DNA from 2 places in the Lysinibacillus sp. FSL M8-0337 genome. Region 2 is predicted to be linked to the other one. Evidence: a T-box and tRNA genes for the amino acid it is inferred to sense, from the RefSeq annotation. Region 2 holds a T-box; the other holds one or more tRNA genes.
The links. A T-box is a leader RNA that pairs with one kind of tRNA and senses whether it is charged. The one in region 2 lies ahead of ileS (isoleucine--tRNA ligase), so its partner is inferred to be a tRNA-Ile.

Region 1: it encodes a tRNA-Ile, which carries the amino acid that the T-box ahead of ileS (isoleucine--tRNA ligase) is inferred to sense. The anticodon was not compared.

The regions. Positions count from the first base shown of each region.
Region 1 is NZ_CP151996.1:3,499,340-3,504,894, forward strand. Features, by position in the region: gene nadB (L-aspartate oxidase) at 1-1,299, shown strand, start outside; gene nadC (carboxylating nicotinate-nucleotide diphosphorylase) at 1,256-2,116, shown strand; gene nadA (quinolinate synthase NadA) at 2,103-3,206, shown strand; tRNA gene MKY08_RS16975 (tRNA-Glu) at 3,308-3,379, opposite strand; tRNA gene MKY08_RS16980 (tRNA-Ser) at 3,382-3,472, opposite strand; tRNA gene MKY08_RS16985 (tRNA-Asn) at 3,486-3,562, opposite strand; tRNA gene MKY08_RS16990 (tRNA-Ile) at 3,567-3,643, opposite strand; tRNA gene MKY08_RS16995 (tRNA-Gly) at 3,646-3,719, opposite strand; tRNA gene MKY08_RS17000 (tRNA-Phe) at 3,725-3,800, opposite strand; tRNA gene MKY08_RS17005 (tRNA-Asp) at 3,829-3,904, opposite strand; tRNA gene MKY08_RS17010 (tRNA-Met) at 3,908-3,982, opposite strand; tRNA gene MKY08_RS17015 (tRNA-Ser) at 4,036-4,128, opposite strand; tRNA gene MKY08_RS17020 (tRNA-Ile) at 4,144-4,220, opposite strand; tRNA gene MKY08_RS17025 (tRNA-Met) at 4,228-4,301, opposite strand; tRNA gene MKY08_RS17030 (tRNA-Ala) at 4,328-4,403, opposite strand; tRNA gene MKY08_RS17035 (tRNA-Pro) at 4,426-4,502, opposite strand; tRNA gene MKY08_RS17040 (tRNA-Arg) at 4,512-4,588, opposite strand; tRNA gene MKY08_RS17045 (tRNA-Leu) at 4,598-4,686, opposite strand; tRNA gene MKY08_RS17050 (tRNA-Gly) at 4,691-4,765, opposite strand; tRNA gene MKY08_RS17055 (tRNA-Leu) at 4,813-4,897, opposite strand; tRNA gene MKY08_RS17060 (tRNA-Lys) at 4,921-4,996, opposite strand; tRNA gene MKY08_RS17065 (tRNA-Thr) at 5,003-5,078, opposite strand; tRNA gene MKY08_RS17070 (tRNA-Val) at 5,082-5,157, opposite strand; rRNA gene rrf (5S ribosomal RNA) at 5,168-5,283, opposite strand; rRNA gene MKY08_RS17080 (23S ribosomal RNA) at 5,393-5,555, opposite strand, start outside.
Region 2 is NZ_CP151996.1:936,776-942,330, reverse strand. Features, by position in the region: gene MKY08_RS04270 (AraC family transcriptional regulator) at 1-329, shown strand, start outside; gene ileS (isoleucine--tRNA ligase) at 512-3,280, opposite strand; T-box leader at 3,473-3,694, opposite strand; gene MKY08_RS04260 (DivIVA domain-containing protein) at 3,804-4,328, opposite strand; gene MKY08_RS04255 (RNA-binding protein) at 4,424-5,212, opposite strand; gene MKY08_RS04250 (YggT family protein) at 5,328-5,555, opposite strand, start outside.

The DNA of each region.
Region 1 (5,555 bases), 2.0 Mb from region 2:
GGATTGCCCATCGATCGGCAAGAAACCGGTGAACCAGCACTTGGCTTAGAAGGAGCTCATAGTCATCATCGTATTTTACATGCTGGGGGCGATAGGACTGGTCAAATATTGATTGATTACTTACTTAAACACCTACCGCCAAACATTTCTATTCATTGCAATGAATTGGCTTATGAATTGATGTTAAACAGCAATGGCGCGTGTATTGGCGTCCTAACAAAGGGTGAAGAAGGATTGAAACGTTACTTTGCCCATCATGTCATTCTTGCTACAGGTGGTGCAGGTGCTCTTTATCCAAGCACTTCTAACTATGCCACGAATACGGGAGATGGTATTGCATTAGCATATCGCGCAGGCGCTGCCATCAGTGATATGGAATTTATGCAATTTCATCCAAGTTTATTATGGTGTGATGGAGAGGCTAAAGGATTAGTTTCTGAAGCTGTTCGAGGCGCTGGAGGTATTTTTGTTAATGCACAACGTGAACCTATTATGGCAGGTGTACATCCACTGCTTGATTTAGCACCACGTCATATTACTGCCCACACATTATATATAAAGCGCGCATCTGGGCAAGAAACATTTATTGATATTACAAGCATTCAGCACTTTGAAGAGAAATTCCCTACGATTACAAAACTTTGCATTGACAACGGTATTGATTTACAAAATGGTCTAATCCCTGTAGCACCTGGAAGTCATTTCTTAATGGGGGGCGTTATAGCTGATGACATAGGAAGAACTACGATTGCTAACCTGTATGCTGTTGGCGAAGTTGCTTGTACGGGCGTTCATGGGGCAAATCGTTTAGCTAGCAATTCATTACTGGAAGGCATCACATTCGGCCAAAAGATGGCTCAATATATTATACAAACTGGTTGCAACCAAACGAATTTCACGCTTGCTGATGCAAAATATCATCAGTCGATGCCCCCATTATTACCGAAAGAGCAATTACAACAAACAATGATGCATACATTAGGCATCGTTCGAAACCCTATCGCTATGCAACATTTTGCAGAGCAATTGCCTGCATTACAAGATTTACTTCAAGTGAATGTGATGAATTTCAATGCACAGCATCTTGAACTCTACATGATGCATATTGTTGCTTCGCTGATGGTGCATGCAGCTCTTACACGAACAGAAACTCGTGGCGCTCATATTCGCAACGATACGCCTAACAGTGATACAGACTGGGCACGGCGCTGGATTATTTTTCAACAAGGACAAATGAAAGTGAGGAATTCATTGTATGAATATCATCAAGCTCGAGGAAATGCTCAAGCAATTTTTTAATGAGGACATAGGAGATGGGGATTTATCAAGCGAACTTATCTTTTCAGTTGAGCAAACAGGTTCCTTTTCCTTTTATGCAAAAGATAGTGGTATTTTTTGTGGAACACCTATTATCGAACATGGTTTTCGGTTACTCGATCCTTCCATGCAGATCACAATGCATAAAAATGATGGTGATGCCGTGAACTATGGTGATATTCTTGCAGTTATTAAAGGACCACTACAGAAATTATTAATAGGAGAACGGGTGATTTTAAATCTTATTCAGCGCATGTCTGCTATCGCCACGGCAGCCAATAGAGCAGTTCAGGAAACTGCAGGAACTACTGCAAAAATTTGCGATACGCGTAAAACGATTCCAGGCTTAAGAATGCTTGATAAATATGCTGTACGTATAGGTGGTGCTTATAATCATCGAAGTGGCTTATACGATGCGATTATGCTCAAGGATAATCATATTGCTTTTGCTGGTAGTATTACAGAAGCTGTACAAACCGCTCGTAAAAAAATTGGGCATACGGTAAAAATCGAGGTAGAGATTGAAACGAAAACTCAATTAGATGAGGCCATTGCAGCAGGTGCAGATATTATTATGTTCGATAATTGTACGCCTGAAGAAATAGCAGCTTGGATTCAATCCGTTCCATCACATATTGCTACTGAAGCTTCTGGTGGTATTACAATAGAAAATTTACATGCTTATGCAAAGTCAGGTATTCAATGGATTTCACTAGGTGCACTAACTCATTCAGTAAAAGCCTTTGATATAAGTGCACTTGTACAAATGAAAGGAGAGCATACACTTGTCCATCACTAGTCTACTACAACAAACTTCATTACTTCCTGAGCATTACCGCACATTATCAACGACCGAAATGGAGTCTCGAATTTTAGCTATTAAAAAGAAACTAGGTAAGAAGCTTTTTATTCCTGGACATCACTATCAAAAAGATGAAGTGATTCAATTTGCTGATGCCACAGGAGATTCCTTACAGCTTGCTCAAATTTCTGCTGCTAATACAGAAGCAGAACATATCGTTTTTTGTGGAGTACATTTTATGGCCGAGACGGCTGATATGCTCACTACTGAAAGACAGCATGTTTATTTACCTGATATGCGTGCAGGTTGTTCTATGGCAGATATGGCGGATATTTATCAAACAGAGCAAGCTTGGCCTATTTTACAACAACTTTTTGGCAATACAATATTGCCGTTAACATATGTAAATTCGACTGCAGCCATTAAAGCATTTACTGGTCGTCACGGTGGAGCTTGCGTAACCTCCTCTAATGCTAAAGAAATGGTAAAATGGGCTTTTTCACAAAAGCAGCGTATTTTATTTTTACCAGATCAGCATTTGGGTAGAAACACTGCTTTTGACTTAGGTGTTCCACTAGAAAGTATGGCGGTTTGGAATCCTCATACAAATACACTTGAAACAGACCAATCACCAGAAAAAATCAAAGTCATATTGTGGAAAGGACACTGTTCGGTGCATGAAGGTTTTACAGTACAACATACTGCTAAGGTTCGTCAAACATATCCAAATATGCGCATTATTGTTCATCCTGAATGTAGCCGTGAAGTGGTAGCTGCTGCAGATGATGCAGGCTCTACAAAATATATTCTCTATACGATTAATAACGCCCCAAGCGGCTCGGCGTGGGCAATCGGAACAGAAATGAATCTAGTAAACCGCATTATTCAACAACATCCTGATAAACATATAATCTCTTTAAACGAAAACTTCTGCCCTTGTCTTACAATGAATCGAATCGACCTTCCACATTTACTTTGGTCACTTGAAAGTATTGAGCAAGGCAAGCCACATAATCGCATTCAAGTGGATGCGTCAACGGCTGAAGAAGCTCGTAGCTCTCTTGAAAGAATGCTATCACGTAGTTAAGCAAAAAATCGTCTACCGATTTAATGGTAGACGATTTTTAAAATGATCTAGACAAAAAAAACACAGTCGCTATGATTGCTCATATCGACTGTGTTTTAGTATGACCCCTACGGGATTCGAACCCGTGTTACCGCCGTGAAAGGGCGGTGTCTTAACCGCTTGACCAAGGGGCCAATGGCGGAGAAGGAGGGATTTGAACCCTCGCGCCGGTTACCCGACCTACACCCTTAGCAGGGGCGCCTCTTCAGCCTCTTGAGTACTTCCCCATAAATAAAAAAATGGCTCCGAAGGCAGGACTCGAACCTGCGACAACCTGATTAACAGTCAGGTGCTACTACCAACTGAGCTACTTCGGAATAATGGTGGGCCTAAATGGACTCGAACCATCGACCTCACGCTTATCAGGCGTGCGCTCTAACCAGCTGAGCTATAGGCCCATTGGAGCGGGTGATGAGAATCGAACTCACGACATCAGCTTGGAAGGCTGAGGTTTTACCATTAAACTACACCCGCGTATATGGTGGGTCAGGACGGAATCGAACCGCCGACACTTAGAGCTTCAATCTAATGCTCTACCAACTGAGCTACTGACCCATATACTTTGACTGAACCTATTTTAAAATGGCGGTCCCGACCGGGATCGAACCGGCGATCTCCTGCGTGACAGGCAGGCATGTTAACCGCTACACCACGGGACCATTTGGTTGCGGGGGCTGGATTTGAACCAACGACCTTCGGGTTATGAGCCCGACGAGCTACCACTGCTCCACCCCGCGATAATATGTTTATTCACTTCGAGTTTTTTGTACACCATTTCTAAAATTAAAACTGGAGGAGGTAGAGGGATTCGAACCCCCGCGCGGTGTTACCCGCCTGTCGGTTTTCAAGACCGATCCCTTCAGCCAGACTTGGGTATACCTCCGTACTATTATATAAATGGTGGACCTTGCAGGACTCGAACCTGCGACCGGACGGTTATGAGCCGTCTGCTCTAACCAACTGAGCTAAAGGTCCTTTAAGATGGCGGCAGAGGGGATCGAACCCCCGACCTTACGGGTATGAACCGTACGCTCTAGCCAGCTGAGCTACGCCGCCAGGATCTTTATACTGGTTATAAATTATGGTGGAGCCTAGCGGGATCGAACCGCTGACCTCCTGCGTGCAAGGCAGGCGCTCTCCCAGCTGAGCTAAGGCCCCATAAGTTACAAGTTTTTGAAAATGGTCGGGAAGACAGGATTCGAACCTGCGACCCCTTGGTCCCAAACCAAGTGCTCTACCAAGCTGAGCTACTTCCCGTTCATTTATTGGCGCGCCCGGCAGGAGTCGAACCCACAACCTTCTGATCCGTAGTCAGACGCTCTATCCAATTGAGCTACGGGCGCTTGATAAAATGGTGCCGAGGGCCGGAATCGAACCGGCACGGTAGTCACCTACCGCAGGATTTTAAGTCCTGTGCGTCTGCCAGTTCCGCCACCCCGGCACATTGGAGCGGAAGACGAGGTTCGAACTCGCGACCCCCACCTTGGCAAGGTGGTGTTCTACCACTGAACTACTTCCGCATGTGCATAAGATTATTTATCCTGGCAATTATCAAATTCAAATAAAATGGTGCGGGTGAAGGGAGTCGAACCCCCACGCCTTGCGGCGCTAGATCCTAAGTCTAGTGCGTCTGCCAATTCCGCCACACCCGCATCTTATTGTTGGCAATTAAAAATGGTGAGCCATGAAGGACTCGAACCTTCGACCCTCTGATTAAAAGTCAGATGCTCTACCAACTGAGCTAATGGCTCAAAAAATGGTGCCGGCTATAGGAATCGAACCCACGACCTACTGATTACAAGTCAGTTGCTCTACCTGCTGAGCTAAACCGGCATATGGTGGAGGATGACGGGCTCGAACCGCCGACCCTCTGCTTGTAAGGCAGATGCTCTCCCAGCTGAGCTAATCCTCCTGGGTATTATGCCTAGCGACGTCCTACTCTCACAGGGGGAAGCCCCCAACTACCATCGGCGCTAAAGAGCTTAACTTCCGTGTTCGGTATGGGAACGGGTGTGACCTCTTTGCCATCATCACTAGACTATATTCGACCTCCAATACACGGCGTATTACTGTGTCTTGAAGCTCTCTTTTTAGAAAGATTGTTCTTTCAAAACTGGATAAACGGTTCATTGAATGTTTCAAACTTTTTGGTTAAGTCCTCGATCGATTAGTATTCGTCAGCTCCATGTGTCACCACACTTCCACCTCGAACCTATCTACCTCATCGTCTTTGAGGGATCTTACTTACTTGCGTAATGGGAAATCTCATCTTGAGGGGGGCTTCATGCTTAGATGCTTTCAGCACTTATC
Region 2 (5,555 bases):
ATGAACAGCTACAAAAGGCTATTCACTACATTGAGGAGCATTACGATGAACAGCTAGTTATTAGCGATGTAGCAAAATCTATTAATTTTAGTCCTACTCACTTTAGCCGATTATTTAAAAAAGAAACGGGTCGTAATTTTGTCGATTATGTAGCGTATACACGCATAATCAAAACACTCCCATACTTGCGGAAATTTGACTACACCATTGAAAAAATCGCAGCAAGCTCTGGCTTTAATACACCCAATTATTACAGCCTTACATTTAAAAAATATGTAGGAATATCTCCAACGGATTACCGAAACACAATCGAAATATTGTTTAAATAAAGATTACTTTTGCATGTTTGTATCCTAAAACCTATTCATCTAGACATCCTCGCTTACCTCCCATTTATGGTCTACTTTCCACTATGTTCTTAATTTGGATCGGTATGTTCAACATTTTCCACGCATTCAAAAAAATGAGCAGCCGATCTAAAATCATCGAGCTGCTCATTGTTCATTAATTTTTATACATAATATTTTTCAATAACTTCGGCACAACGAGCACACACTGTTGGATGTGCTTCATTTGTTCCAACTGTTGCAGAAATTGACCAGCAACGCTCACATTTTTCGCCTGTTGCTTTTTCAACAACAATAGAAACATGTTCTAACGCTAACGCTTCAGCAGGAGCTGATTCAATTGCTGCTACCTCAAAAGCAGAAACGATAGAAAGTTGCGCAAAATCAATGTTTGCATCATGCAATAATGTTAACACTTCTGGGTTAGCATAAACTGTTATTTTCGCTTCAAGAGACTTACCGATTGTTTTAGCATTACGCGCTTCTTCTAATGCTTTTAGAATATCATCACGCACTTCGATAATCGCTGCCCATTTGCCACGAAGCTCATCAAAGTTTACTTGCTCATCTACTGATGGGAAATCAGTTAATTGCACTGACACCTCTTCTACAACACCTTGTGCATGTAAGTAAGACCAAACCTCATCCGTTGTATGTGGAATAATTGGTGTCATGACTGTTACTAATGTCATTAATGTATCATACATGACTGTTTGCATTGCACGACGGTCTTTATTGTCATGCCCTTCAATATAAACAACGTCTTTTGCGATGTCTAAGTAGAAAGAAGATAATTCTACAGCAACAAAGTTATTCACCGCATGGTAGACAGCCGCAAAATCATAGCGGTCGTAAGCAGCACGCACCATTTTTAAGACATCTTGTAAACGCATATAAATGTATTGATCCATTTCGCGTAAATCTGCATAGGCTACACGATCTTTTTGTGGATTGAAATCAGCTACATTACCGTGTAAGAAACGGAATGTATTACGGATTTTACGGTACACTTCAGACACTTGTTTTAACATATCCATAGAAATACGCACATCAGCCGTATAATCTACAGATGCTACCCATAGACGTAAAATATCAGCACCATATTGGTCCATTACCTTTTGAGGGATAATAACGTTTCCTAGTGACTTACTCATTTTGCGACCATCGCCATCAAGAACGAAACCATGCGTTAATAAGCCTTTATAAGGCGCATAGCCATTAATCGCCACAGATGTAATTAACGAAGAGTTAAACCATCCACGGTGTTGGTCAGAACCTTCTAAGTAAAGATCTGCTGGATATTTCAGTCCACGTTCGACTAGCACACCTTGGTGAGATGAACCTGAGTCAAACCAAACGTCCATAATATCATTTTCTTTCGTAAACTCACCATTCGGGCTACCTGGATGTGTAAAGCCGTCTGGCAATAATTCTTTCGCTGTCATTTGGAACCAAATATTTGAACCATGCTCACGGAATAAAGCAGAAATATGCGCAATTGTTTCTGGTGTAATGATTGGTTCACCATTTTCAGCATAGAAAATTGGAATTGGTACGCCCCATGCACGTTGACGAGAAATAACCCAATCGCCACGATCACGGATCATATTATAAAGACGTGTTTCACCCCAAGCAGGTGTGAATGTCGTCGATTTAACCGCTGCTAATAATTCATCACGGAAGGCATCGATAGACGCAAACCATTGTGGTGTAGCACGATAAATAACTGGTTTTTTCGTACGCCAGTCATGTGGATATGAGTGCGTAAAGAAGCTTAATTTTTCAAGTGCGCCAACTTCTTCTAATTTGGCAGTAACCATCTTGTTTGCATCATTGTAGAAGACACCTTCAAAACCTGGTGCTTCGTCTGTATAACAACCGCTGTTATCCACTGGACTAAGAATAGGTAAACCATAAGCTTTCCCAATTTGATAGTCATCTTCACCATGTCCTGGAGCTGTATGAACACAACCTGTACCTGCTTCAGCAGAAACATGTTCCCCGACCATCACAAGCGATTCACGGTCGTAAAATGGATGTTGTGCTACAAGACGATCTAATGCTTCCCCTTTTACTTCTTGCACAACTTCGTACGTTTCCCATTCAAGCTCTTTTGCAACTGTTTCTAACAATTCTTTCGCAATAATGAATTTTTTATCTGCTACCGCCACAACCACATAGATAAACTCTGGATTTAACGAAATCCCTAAGTTTGCAGGTAGTGTCCAAGGTGTAGTCGTCCAAATAATAAATTTCGCATCGGCTGGCACAACACCTTTTGCGTCTTTAATAGCAAAGCTGACATAAATAGAAGCTGATTTAACATCTTTATATTCAATTTCTGCTTCCGCTAATGCAGACTCAGATGAAGGCGACCAATATACTGGTTTTAAACCTTTATAAATATAGCCTTTTTCCGCCATTTTACCGAATACTTCAATTTGGCGCGCTTCAAATTCTGGTTTTAACGTAATATATGGGTTTTCCCAATCGCCACGAATGCCTAGACGGCGGAATTGTGCACGCTGATTGTCAATTTGCTCATAAGCATATTTTTCACAAAGCTCACGGAAATCTGCAATGGACATTTCTTTACGTTTAACACCTTTGTTTGTTAAAGCTTGTTCAATTGGTAAACCATGTGTATCCCAACCTGGAATATAATTGACATGATAGCCAGTCATGGAGCGATGGCGTGTAATCATATCTTTTATCACTTTATTTAACGCATGGCCAATATGAATATCACCATTTGCATATGGAGGGCCATCATGTAACACATACTCTGGGCGACCAGCTGTACGCTCCATTTGTAATTTATTGATGTCCATCTCATTCCATTTTTCTTGCATTTTTGGTTCATTTGCTGGTAAGTTCCCACGCATAGGAAAATCCGTTTTCGGCATTAATAAGGTTTCTTTATACTCCACCATTTGTAATTCCTCCTTTATTTTTCGCAAACAGAGAACAACTGCTTAGCATTCATGGCATGCAGCTTCTTCAAAGCCTCAGCAAAGTGAATGCAACACGACTTGCGCTTTTTTTTAAAACGATGCTATTTCGAATGTCCTGCGAATGTTGCCCCAAAGTCAAAACAGTAACAACAAAAAAGCCTCTCAATCCCTGTAAGGGACGAGAAGCTTGAACTCGCGGTACCACCCTAGTTGTAGTACATAATATACTACCGCTTGAAAGCACGTTAACGTTGTGCGCTCCGAAATAACTTACTAGCCGTTCAGTTATTTAGCTCAGAAGTGATTTTCTTTGTTATTTGCTTGTATGGGCTCCCACTATCCCCAAATCGCTTGTCAACGCCTAACAAATACTGTCTTCGTCTCTGCCTCTATGCATATAAGTGCTTATTTTATTTACTATTACAATAGTATATGGAAATCCACGAATTGCGTCAAGTCATATTCATCACATGATACCTTCACATTTAAGTAAAAGCCTTATTTACATTTCTTCTGACTCTTGCGCTTCCTCAACAGAAGACTGAATTTCGGTTAAATCAATATCATACTGCAATAAATGATCCCAATCATCTGCATTCAGTAAATCTAACTGTGCTTCTACAAGCATTTTAAAACGATTGCGGAAAACCTTTGATTGTTTTTTCAGTTCATCTATCTCGATTGTTACTTTACGTGCTTTCGTTAATGCCTCATTGACGATGCGATCAGCATTTTTTTCTGCTTCCTTCACAATAAGCTTTGCTTCTTTTTGCGAATTTCTGCGTACTTCATCAGCCGCCTCTTGGGCAACCACTATAGATTTTTGTAATGTTTCCTCTAAAGAATTAAAATGTCTCGCTTGCTCTAAAGCCATTTCTAATTGCTTATCGACTTCTTTTTTTTCACGCAGTAATTTTTCATAATCTTTAATGATTTGATCTAAAAATTCATTTACTTCATCTTCAGCATAACCTCTGAAAGATTTTGTAAACTCCTTATTATGTATATCAATAGGTGATAATGGCATACGATCCTTCTCTCCTTTACATGTACATTCGTAATTCTTATTATACAATTGTTCTAACAACTTAGCAGTAAAAATAAATGGAAATTACATGTTTTTTAGCCTTTTTGGGTCAATCGACCGATTTGTAAACGGATTTTATCTTTCTTTGTTCGGCCTTCAGTCATTATTATTTTCACTCGACCACTTCCACGTATGGACAAAATATCACCTTCTTGACACTCAAAAGCAACTGTATCTCGTTCAGTCCAGTTTACTCGTACTTTTTTTCCTATAATAAGTGCTTGAGCTTTTTGACGTGAAACCTTTAATACCGTCGCAATAATGACATCTAAACGCATAGAAGACACCGTATGTGACTCCTCCTGCCAGTCCTCTTCATTTTCGATAAGTGCTTGGAACTCTTTCATTGATTCGACATGTACTTTTACTTTCCCAATCCCCGTTAAATGAAGGCGTACATAATCTGCCACCTCTTCCGCTACGACAAACTGTACTTGTTGTTCATTGACACGAATATCCCCGAATTTGGCACGATCAAGGCCCAGTGATAAAAGGGCACCGAGTACATCGGGATGACGTAATTGCACAAACCTTGCAGGATAGTGAATAGTAAAGACTTTCAACTGATAATCTTCCTTCTGGGGCTCAAAATATGTTGGGAAAATAAGCATGCGCTGACGTTCTGCCTCATGAAATAGACCATCACTTGTTGTATGGAGCACATTGTTTTGCCCAATAACAGATGCTACAATAAAACGCTGTCTTGGGTCTAAAAAATCAGTAAGTTTAGGGGCATAACGATCTTCCACCTCGCGCTGCCAGCTTACTACTTGCTCAATAAAGGGTTGCTCGTCCTTCCTAAAATGTTGTATTAAATGCTCCATCTATCGTTCACCTCATCTACCTCATCCATTTGTTCATTCATTAGAAACTACTACTTTTTTAAGCCTAGTATTTCCCCTTTACACAAAAAATCCCCACCAACTGTGAGGATTTTGACTAAAACATAAAGAATATTTTTTGAATTACAATAAAAAGTCCGTTTTTAATAAAATTCAACATAAATATTGCTACAATCGGAGAAATATCAATCATACCAATAGTTGGAATAAATTTTCTGAAAATCCCTAAATACGGCTCACATACTTTTTCTAAAAAACGGCCAATTGCTGAACTTTGAGCAGCAGGTACCCAAGACATTAAAACATATGCAACTAGCATAAATGA